2 regions of the Paracoccus tegillarcae genome follow, and region 2 is predicted to be linked to the other one. Evidence: riboswitches for the same ligand, from Rfam matches in the RefSeq annotation. Region 2 holds a riboswitch; the other holds the start of a gene.
The links. A riboswitch is a leader RNA that binds a small molecule or an ion and turns the genes downstream of it on or off. The one in region 2 is predicted to bind cobalamin.
Positions count from the first base shown of each region.

Region 1: it holds a riboswitch for cobalamin, as region 2 does, so the genes downstream of both, CUV01_RS00720 (DUF1636 family protein) here and CUV01_RS18260 (TonB-dependent receptor plug domain-containing protein) in region 2, are expected to answer to the same signal.

Region 1 is NZ_CP025408.1:144,033-149,377, reverse strand. Features, by position in the region: gene CUV01_RS00740 (acyl-CoA synthetase) at 1-336, shown strand, start outside; gene CUV01_RS00735 (hypothetical protein) at 995-1,483, opposite strand; gene larB (nickel pincer cofactor biosynthesis protein LarB) at 1,801-2,460, opposite strand; gene larE (ATP-dependent sacrificial sulfur transferase LarE) at 2,453-3,259, opposite strand; cobalamin riboswitch at 3,362-3,561, shown strand; gene CUV01_RS00720 (DUF1636 family protein) at 3,666-4,016, shown strand; gene cobW (cobalamin biosynthesis protein CobW) at 4,019-5,068, shown strand; gene cobN (cobaltochelatase subunit CobN) at 5,068-5,345, shown strand, end outside.
Region 2 is NZ_CP025408.1:3,713,855-3,719,199, forward strand. Features, by position in the region: gene CUV01_RS18235 (DMT family transporter) at 25-933, opposite strand; gene CUV01_RS18240 (HAD family hydrolase) at 930-1,688, opposite strand; gene CUV01_RS18245 (heavy-metal-associated domain-containing protein) at 1,666-1,851, shown strand; gene CUV01_RS18250 (hypothetical protein) at 2,019-2,321, shown strand; gene CUV01_RS18255 (NAD-dependent deacylase) at 2,332-3,006, shown strand; cobalamin riboswitch at 3,123-3,314, shown strand; gene CUV01_RS18260 (TonB-dependent receptor plug domain-containing protein) at 3,435-5,258, shown strand; gene CUV01_RS18265 (ABC transporter substrate-binding protein) at 5,287-5,345, shown strand, end outside.

The DNA.
Region 1 (5,345 bases), 190 kb from region 2:
ATCAAGGACCGGCTGAAGGACATCATCATCTCGGGCGGCGAGAATATCTCATCCGTCGAGGTCGAGGATGTCCTCTACCGCCATCCCGGCGTGCTGGAGGCAGCCGTCGTCGCACGCCCCGACGAGAAATGGGGCGAAACGCCCTGTGCGTTCGTCACGGCCAAGCCGGGCAACGAATTGACAGCCGATGACATGACGGAATTCTGCCGCCAGCACATGGCGCGTTTCAAGGTGCCGAAAACATTCGTCTTTGACGAGTTGCCCAAGACCTCGACCGGCAAGATCCAGAAATTCGTGCTGCGCGACCGCGCCAGGGCGATCACGGATGACAGCTAGGCCATGTGTGAATTGCCACTGACATCTACCCGAGTGGCAACTGTTCGTCCTCAAGGCGACTGAAACGCCCCGAGGACGGTTTGCCCGCCGCGCCGAAAAAACCTCGGCACCGCCCCCGCCAAGGCGGCAGAACTCACGTTCGGATCATCTGTGCTGGGAAAGTGCCAGACCGTCCGGCGAAGCAGCCGTTCACGACCCGCGCAGCCAATTCCGGGTCAGAGCCCGAAGGCGCGCGATGCTGCGGCTGGATTGAATGTCGTCTCAGCAAACAGCATTGCGAGCGCGCCTCTTTTGCCTCAACTGTAAGCCGACCCGGCAACTCCGCGAAATTGTGAAGCTTGGGCATGGAGGTATCGGAGGTCTTGGCCGGACGAGCATCCATGTACTGCCCGACCAAAGCACATCCGAGGGCATAGTCACGCCAAGCGAGGTTCGTTGCGTGGAACCATGCGGCGTGCCCATACTCAGGGTGCACAATGCCGCGCCATCATCCCGCTCGGCTCGAGCGACGTCGTCTTGCCTCAAGCGCCGCTGCAAAAGAACGGACCCCTTCGCAGGATTGCCCGCGCGCTCACCGTCATGCTGACTGTAGTCGCTGAAGTCCAAGGCTCACACGACTGGCCCTATGGGTTCCGCGAACGTGGTTCGGGCAAGAACCTTACTCCGGCGCGTCATCGTCGTCTGGCAGCCCGGCCGCTTCGAGCGCCGCGTCAATGTAATCGTCGAGTTCAAGCACGGCGTTCGAGAACGCCTTGATGTCATCCACCGATGCGAGCTCATCTCGGGACGCGTCGGTCAGACCATCTGCAAGGTCTTTGACCTCCGACCATTCGGCTGCAAAATTCTCGATCTCGGCCGCACCCTCGGCTGACAGATCAGAGTCTTGCACCAGCGAGAGGTATTCGTCGACCGAGGCAATATCGTTGCTGAATGCCTCGCTGTAGGTCTGCCGTTCTTCATCGTCTTGCGGCAAGAGCATATGGGTAAAGAGCCGCGCATGCGCTTCAGCGATGTTTGCTTCGATCTTACCCATATTGCCAACGAGTTCGGCCTGCCCGGTCATATCAGGCGTCTCGGTTTCCTGCGCAAAAGCCGGCAATGTCGCGATTGCAAGGACTGAGGTTGCGGCGGCGATACGAAATGTCATTCACTTTTCTCCATCTTGGATGGCGCATGAGCCGTGCAGATCACGGGCAATGCTGATATCAAAACTCGATGGGGAGTTCGAAGTTCCAAAAAAACGATCTCCCGCAGCTTACCGTCATAGTGAACCTCCATGCTGGGTTCGGCGAATTCCCGCTCCGCCCCGATCTCGCCTGTTCATGTGATGCGCAGTGAACATCGGCTGAGGGGTAAGGGTTCTTTGCAAAACGGGGAATGAACGGTGCGCGAATATCTTGGGAAGTCTTTGGTTTTACACCTCCGCCGAGGTGCGCCTCAGTGCCAATCTACACCACGCAGGATCTAGCCGATGATCTTGCGCGCCGCCGCGGCCGCGCCAAACCCGTTGCCGATATTGACGGTCACCACGCCCGGCGCGCAACTGGCCAGCGCTGCCGTCAGCGCCGCCTGACCGCCAGCCGAGACGCCATAGCCAACCGGCGACGGCACCGCGATCACCAGCCCCGGCACCAGCCCGGCCAGGGCGGAAAACAGCGCGCCCTCCATCCCCGCCACGGCGATCAGCACCGGAAAGCGTGACAGGTCCTCGGCAACCGACATCAGCCGCCACAGCCCAGCCACGCCCACATCGGCAAAGACCGGCGCCTCGATGCCGTGAAAGGCAAGGGCGCGGCGGGCCTCTTCGATCACCGGCAGATCCGAGGTGCCGGCGCAGACCAGCGCCACCTTGTCGCGTTGCGGCAGGCCGTCCGGCAGGCCACCGAAGATGGCTGTCTGCGACAGCGCGCAATAATCCAGCGTGAAGGTGCCGGCCAGTGCCGCATGGGTGTCGGGGGCTAGGCGGGTCATGAACAGCCGCGCCTGACGGTCGCGCGCCTCGGTCAGGATGACTTGCAGATGTTCGATGGTCTTGCCGTCGCAAAACACCGCCTCGGGGATGCCCGTGCGCGCCTCACGTTGCCAGTCAAAGCGGACTTGCGGCGGGATGTCCGGCTCAGCCATGCAGAAAGGCCGATCCGCGTTGGTAGGGCGTCACCGACAGCAGCGCGCGCCCTGCGGTGTCGCATAGGTCGCGTGCCGTTGCCGACATCCGCTGGTGCAGGCCCGTATCGGCGATCAGGTCGGGCGACAGCTCCAGCCGAATGCCGCCTGCAACGACCCGGCAGCGCAGTGTCGCGCGCGGGGCCAGCGCGTCCAGCGCGGTCTCGACCTGCTGGACAAAGGCCAGATCTTCGGGGGTGACGGTCAGGCCGGTCTCGATCCGGCTGGCAAGGCAGGGCTGGGCGGGCAATTCGCTGATATCATCCAGGCCAAAGGCGCGGGCCAGCGCGCGGATATCAGCCTTGCGCAGCCCCGCCTCCACGAAAGGATGGCAGATGCGACGTTCATCTGCGGCCTTAAGTCCTGGGCGGAAGTCGTTGAGATCATCCAAGTTTGCGCCGGATGCGATGCTGCCAGCCACTGATGCCGCGATGCGGTCATAAAGGTTCGACTTGCAGAAATAACAGCGGTTGACGGGGTTTTTCAGATAGTTCGGATCGGCGAATTCACCGGCTTCCAGCAGGTGCAGGCGCCAGCCATTGCGGGCAGCGTGGTCCTGCACGCGCCGGGTCGCCAGATCGGGCACGGCGGGCGAAACGGCATGACAGACGGCCACCCGATCCACCCCCAACACATGGTGCGCCGCATGCGCCAGCGTCATGCTGTCGACCCCGCCGCTGACCGCCAGCACCAGCCGCGGGTGGCGCCGAAGGGCATCGCGCAGGGCGATCGGAACGGATGTGGCGGTGTCGGATGTCACGGGCCGGGCCTCGGGCAGGGCGAAAACACAGCCCCCACGATGGTCGCAAAGCCGGGCAGGATCAAGGTGGCGGCTAGCGCTTGACAACCGGGGGGTGACCGGATCATGTGGCGCTGCGCTGGTTCCTGCCATCCGTGGCAGGCGAAGAGGGAATGCAAAGGGCCAATGGCCTGAACGCAGCCGCCCCCGCGACCGTGACCGGAGAGGTCGCCCAGGCCACTGACCCCTACAGGACGGGTTGGGAAGGCGGGACGACCGTTTGATCCGCAAGCCGGGAGACCTGCCAGCGCTGAGTGTTAACGGGCGAACGGGGTGTTTCGCGACCGGCAGGCAGGATGCTTGGTCGCGTGCCCCATCCTGTCCTACTGGCCCCACCCCCGACGCCACCAGCGACGAAGGGGCCGCAATGCGCGCCATTTTGCATGTTTGTACCACCTGCCGCGCCGAGGCGGCTGCGGGCGATGATCCACGCCCCGGCGCGCTGCTGCATGACGCGCTGGCCGGCGCCGCGCTGCCCGACGGCGTGGAACTGCGCCCGGTCGAATGCCTGTCGGCCTGTTCGCAGGGCTGTTCGGTCGCGCTGTCTGCGCCGGGCAAGTGGACTTATGTCTATGGCCGTCTGACCCCCGAAAATGCCACCGATATTCTGACCGGTGCCGCCGCCTATGCCGCCACCGCTGACGGGCTGGTGCCCTGGCGCGAGCGGCCAGTGATTTTCCGCAAGCAAAGCCTTGCCCGTATTCCCCCGCAGGAGTGAACATGACCAACGATCTGACCAAAACCCCCGTCACCGTCATCACCGGCTTTCTGGGCTCGGGCAAGACGACACTGATCCGGCATCTGATGGCCAATCCCCAGGGAAGGCGGCTGGCCATTCTGGTGAATGAATTCGGCACCGTCGGTGTCGATGGCCAGATCCTCAAGGGCTGCGCCGATGAAAGCTGCCCGGCCGAGAATATTCTGGAACTGTCGAACGGCTGCATTTGCTGCACCGTCGCCGATGACTTTATCCCGACGCTGGAAAAGTTGATGGCGATGCCGCAAAAGCCCGACCATATCTTGATAGAAACCTCGGGACTGGCGCTGCCGAAACCTTTGCTCAAGGCGTTTGACTGGCCCGCGATCCGGTCGCGCATTACTGTTGATGGCGTGATTGCGCTGGCCGATGCCGAGGCCGTGGCGGCGGGTCGCTTTGCGCCGGATGAGGCCGCCGTGCAGGCGCAGCGCGAGGCCGATGACAGCCTCGATCACGAAACGCCCCTGTCCGAGGTGTTCGAGGATCAGATCGCCTGCGCCGATGTGGTGCTGCTGACCAAGGCCGATCTGGTCGACAGGGCGGGGCTGGACGCGGCCCGCGCGGTGATCGAGGCCGAGGCGCCGCGTCCGCTGCCTATCCTTGCCGTGACCGAAGGCATCATCGATCCGCTGGTTATCCTGGGTGTGGGCGCTGCCGCAGAGGATGATCTGGCCGCGCGTCCCAGCCATCACGACGGCGCCGACGACCACGAGCATGAGGATTTCGAGACGGTGGTCATCGACCTGCCCGAGATCGGCGACCCGGCTGATCTGGTTGCGTCCATCGAACGGCTGGCGCGCGAACAGAACATCCTGCGGGTCAAGGGTTATGTCGCGGTGTCGGGCAAGCCCATGCGGTTGCTGGTGCAGGCGGTGGGCGCGCGCGTGCGGCACCAATATGACCGCGCCTGGGGCAGCCAGCCGCGCGCATCGCGACTGGTGGTGATCGCGGAACATGACGACGTGAACGAAACCGCCATTCGTGGTGCATTGCTGGGGGCTGTGCCCGCCTGATGCATGTCGTCTTTCGCGAAAGCCACGGTCTGGACGAGACCGACACACCCTATGACCCCGGCCAGACGCCGGGCGATCTGGTCGTGCTGTCGTTTTCCGACAGCGATCTGGGCGCTTTCGCGGCGGGTTGGCGTCGTGGGGCAGACGGATTGCCCTCGCTGCGGCTTTGCAATCTGGTGGCACTGCGGCATCCGGTTTCGGTTGATACCTATGTCGAGAACACGCTGGCGGGCGCCAAGGGCATCCTTATCCGCCTGATCGGCGGGCAGGCCTATTG
Region 2 (5,345 bases):
GTCTGGCCCGTCACCTGTCCTGGATCATTCCCCCGGCCTGACCACGCTATCGGCCGGCCTGCGCTTGCGGCGGCCCAGCACGGCCTCTCGCCACATCGCATAGGCGCCTGCGACGGCGATTACGCCGGCGCCGGCCAAAGTCCAGCCATCGGGCCGCTCGCCCAGCACCAGTGCTGCCAGAATCAGCGCAAAGACCAGCCGCAGATAGCGGAACGGCGCGATCACCGAGACCTGACCGATCCGCGTCGACGCCAGCATCGCCGCGTAACCCGCAGCACCGATCAGCACCGCCCCCAGCAATTGTCCGGTCTGAGCGGCCGCCGGTATCACCAGACCCTGCCCGCCCAGCAGCGTCAGCAAGACGCCGCCCGGCACAAACATCGCATAGGCCGCCGCCGATAATTGGTCCGAGGGCACATGTGCGGGCACCAACCGCGTGATCAGGTCGCGCATGGCCAGCCCGGCCACCCCAACCACCGCCAGCAGCGAGGCTGGCTGGAACGCTTCGGTTCCGGGCCGCAGGATCATCAGCACCCCGACAAAACCCAGCAGCACCGAAAGCCAGCGCCGCCAGCCGACCGGCTCGCCCAGAAAAACCGCACCACCCATAACCAGCGCCAGTGGCAGTGTCTGCAGGATCGCCGAGGTCGATGACAGGTCGGTCATCGCCAGTGCAGCAACAAAGCAGAACCCGCCTATCAACTCGCCCAGTGTTCGCAGGATAACGGCGGGCATCATCAGCGCGCGCGTCCAGAACCGCAGCCCCCGACGCCGCAGCAGCGCGGTGAAGATCAAAGCCCCAAGCGCCCCGAACATCGCCAGCATCTGCGGCACGGGCAGATGCGCCGATAGCAGTTTCAGAAACAGGTCCTCGACGGCAAACAGCGCCATGCCCAGTATCATCAGAAGCGCTGCTCGGGAATTGTCGGTCAACAGCCCAGCCTTTCGATCAGCCCCGGCACATCGGTGATCCGTTCTAAACGGTGAAACCGCGTATGATCGGGATCGTCGCCTTGCTCAAGCGCCCAGGTCAGGGCATGCGGCACCAGCGCCGCGTGGCCACCCGCCTGCAGCACCGGCAAGATATCCGAATTCACCGAATTGCCGACCATCAGGAACCGATCAGCCGCAATCCCGTGCCGCGCGAAGACCGCTGCATAGGCCTCGGGCGTTTTGTGCTGGACGATCTCGATTGCGTCGAAATGCTGGGCCAGCCCTGACAGCGCAATCTTGCGTTCCTGATCCAGCACGTCGCCCTTGGTGATCAGGATACGAGGGTGATCTGTGAGGCCCGTCACCACATCGGCGGCCCCCTCGATCAGATGTACCGGATGGGCCAGCATCTCTTGTCCCATCTCGAGAATGCGCGCGATTGCAGCGCCCGGCAGTTGGCGGTCGGTCAGATCCAGGGCGGTTTGCACCATCGACAGCATGAACCCCTTGATCCCATAGCCATAGAGGTCAAGATTGCGTCGTTCGGTGTCGTAAAGATGTTCGGCGATCCGGTCCGGTGTGGCATATCCGTTCAGCAGTTCGGCAAAGCCAGCCTGAGTCGTGCGGAAAAACGTCTCGTTTTCCCACAGCGTATCGTCCGCGTCGAAACCGATCCACTCCATCCGCCCGGTGTGGCCCCACTGCCGGGCGCGGTCAAGCAAAGGAAAGCCGATGAAATTCACCGTCCCCGACATGAGCTGCGGTCATTGCAAGACCGCTATCGAAGAGGCCGTCGCAGAGGCCGGCGGCACAGCGCAGGTCGATCTGCAGCAGAAAAGCGTCGAGGTCGATGGCATAGGTGCCACTCAGGCCGAGGCAGCGATTCGCGGCGCTGGTTACGCGCCAGAACCGGCCTGACACAAGATATGGCGATGCCAGGGTGCGCGCCGCGTTGATCTGCTCACATCTGTTTGATTGAGCCAGCTTAACCATTTTGCTATATATGGGGTCTAGAATGGTGTCGCATCAGATGGGCAATCAAACCCACGGGACATCCGGACCGAGGAATCGAGGAGACAGACCCAATGTTCAACCGCTTTATCATCGCGGCGGCAGCCGTCGTGTTGACCACGCCGCTGGCCATGGCCGGCCCCATCGACAGCGCCTGCGTCCGCTCGGACCGTGCGCGCGGCAACGCACCGCTTTGCGGCTGCATCCAGCAGGTCGCCAACCAGACCCTGTCGCGTTCGGATCAGCGTCGTGCCGCAAGCTTCTTCAAAGAGCCTCACAGGGCACAAGAAGTGCGCATGTCCAAAAGCAACGCCGACAACGCCTTCTGGGCGCGCTACAAGCGCTTTGCCGGCACGGCCGAGGCGTATTGCCGCTAGGCCAGCCGCCTTGCGGATTACCGTCCTGACCGGCGCGGGAATTTCCGCTGAAAGCGGGCTTGCGACCTTTCGCGGCGATGATGGCCTGTGGGAAAACCATCGGGTCGAGGATGTCGCCACACCGCAGGCCTTTATCCGCGACCCGGTGCTGGTTCATCGTTTCTATAACCAGCGCAGGGCAAATCTGGCCAGGGTCGATCCTAACGCGGCGCATCATGCGCTGGCCCAGCTGGCCCGCATGCACGACCTGACCCTCGTCACCCAGAACGTCGACAATCTGCACGAACGCGGTGGCAGCCCGGACGTGATCCACATGCATGGTGAACTGAACCGCGCCCTCTGCGCCGCTTGCGATCACAGATGGGATGCACCGGCGCTGATGCACCGGGCGGATCCCTGCCCTGCCTGCGGCCAGACCGCGACCCGCCCCGATATCGTCTGGTTCGGCGAAATGCCCTATCACATGGAACGCATCTGGGCGGCACTGGAACAATCCGATCTGTTCGCTGCCATCGGCACCTCCGGCAATGTCTACCCTGCCGCAGGTTTCGCCCAGCACGCCGCGCGGATGGGCACGCGCTGCTTTGAACTGAACCTCGCTGACAGCGCCAATGCCCGCGATTTCGACCAGCGGATCACCGGCCCGGCCAGCCAGACCGTCCCCGAATGGATCGCGTCGCTATAAGGATCAGCGGCCGAAACTGCCCCTATCGATGCCGCCGGGGGTCCGGGGGGCGTCCCCCGGCCATCGCGGGACGCAAGGCGCCCCCGATAATCCTTGCGCCACGCCCGACCATCCGTTAACCCCGCCCTTGCCTCGGTTCCGGGCTTAAAACCCGGTGAAAAGGGAACGCGGTGTAACTCCGCGGCTGCCCCCGCAACTGTAAGCGGATAGCGAGGCCGGAAATGTCACTGTCCGCACAGCGGATGGGAAGACCCGGCCAGAGCTGTGACCCGCGAAGTCAGGAGACCTGCCAAGGCCATCACCCTGACCGCATGCGTGGGGCATGTGCGAAACGGTTTTTCCGTCGTGGTGGTTACCAAACCGTCCGGCGAAATCTTTCCCGGATATCACACAACCCGCCCGGATCAGGGGCGACCGGAAAGAATGACATGACCAGACCATTGCACCTGCTGATTGCCACCACTGCGCTTGGGTCAGCCGTCCTGCCCGCCGCCGCGCAGGAAGCCAGCACGCCTTATATGCTGCCAGAGATCACCATCCTCGCCGCCGGAGAGACGACCGATCTGGACCGCTCCGGCAGTTCAGTTTCTGTAGTCGAGGGCTACGCGCTGCAAACGCCGGCACGCCCGGTCTCGGCTGTCTTGCAGGACATGCCGGGTGTGACGGTCCGTCGATCGGGCCCGCTTGGCACCACGGCCTCGGTGTCTGTGCGCGGCGCACCGGGCCAATATGTGCCAGTGCTGATCGACGGCATCGACGTCAGTGACCCTGCGGCCGGCCAGCCCTCTTTCGACTTCGGTGGCCTCACCGGAACCGGCATTGGTCGGATAGAACTGCTGCGCGGTGCACAGTCAGCGCTTTACGGATCGCGCGCCGTGTCGGGCATTGTCGATATCCGCAGCCTGCGCCCGACCGAGGATGGGTTTCACCACAGCTTCGGCATCGAGGCCGGCAGCTACGACACCTTGGCCGCCAGCTATGGCCTGACCTATCGCGATGCAGCGACCGAACTGGCCTTTTCCGCCAGCCGGATCAAGACCGATGGCTTCTCGGCCCGCGACGAGAATGACGGCAATTTCGAGACAGACGGATACGACGCCACCCGCCTCAGTTTCTATGCGGCCCGCCATATCGACGACCAGACCACCATTGGCCTGAACGGCTTTTCGACCGACAGCACCGGAAATTTCGACGAGTTTGGCGGCGATACTTTTGGCACGCCGGGTGACGAATTCAACACGCTCAAGGCCTACGGCCTGCGCGCATTCGCCGAATTCACCACCGGATCGGTTGAACACGATCTTTCGCTCACGCGCTATCGCAGCGACCGGATCAGCAGTTCGAACGGGGTTGCCGATGCGTTCGACGGCACCCGCACCAAGCTAAGCTGGCAGGGCGCAACCGATATCGGTGCGGCAGGCGGCAGGCTGATCTTTGGTGCCGACCGCGAGAAGGAAAAGGCAGAGGGCAATGGCGAGGCGACCTTGACCGGTGCATTCGCAGAAATCGCGATGCCATTTGGCCCGGACGTCGACGTAAACCTTTCAGTGCGCCGTGATGATCATTCGCGCTTTGGTGGTTTCACCTCTGCCCGCATGTCCGGTGTCTGGCGCGCTCGGCCTGACCTTCTGGTTCGTGCCTCGGTCGGCAACGGCTTTCGTGCGCCTTCGCTCTATGAACTGTTCGGTCCTTTCGGCGATGCGTCGCTGGAACGCGAGGACAGTTTGAGCGCCGAATTGGGCGTTGAAAAGCGTTGGGGCGACGACGCCCATCTGCGCGCCACAGCATTCTTGCTCAATGCCGACAACATGATCGGTTGGGATGATCGCGGGACCGACGACTGGTCCGACGATGGCTATAATCAGGTCGAGGGCAAATCGCGCCGCCGCGGCGTCGAGATCGACGGACGTTACGCCCTTGCTGAACGGTTCTCGCTGACGGGCGCCTATACCTATACCGACAACGTCGACTCGACGGGCTGGGCCGATGTCGCCGAACATGTGCTGACGCTTGGCGCAGAAACCACCTTCGCCACCGGCACCGTAGCCGGTCTGAGCCTGCATCACGAGGCCGACCGCGCGCTAGATCTGCCCAGCTTTGCCACGGTCGATCTTAGCCTGTCTCACCCGCTCACCGATCAGGCGACGGGCTATATTCGGGTCGAGAACCTGCTGGACCGCGAATATCAGCTTAACGATGGCTACGGCACCTCGGACCGCGCATTTTATGTCGGGCTTCGTGCGGGTTTCTAAATACATAGGGGTTGTGGCGGCGGCACTGTTGGCTGCCGCCATTCCTGCCGGGGCCGCACCGCCCGAACGGGTGGTGTCGATGAACCT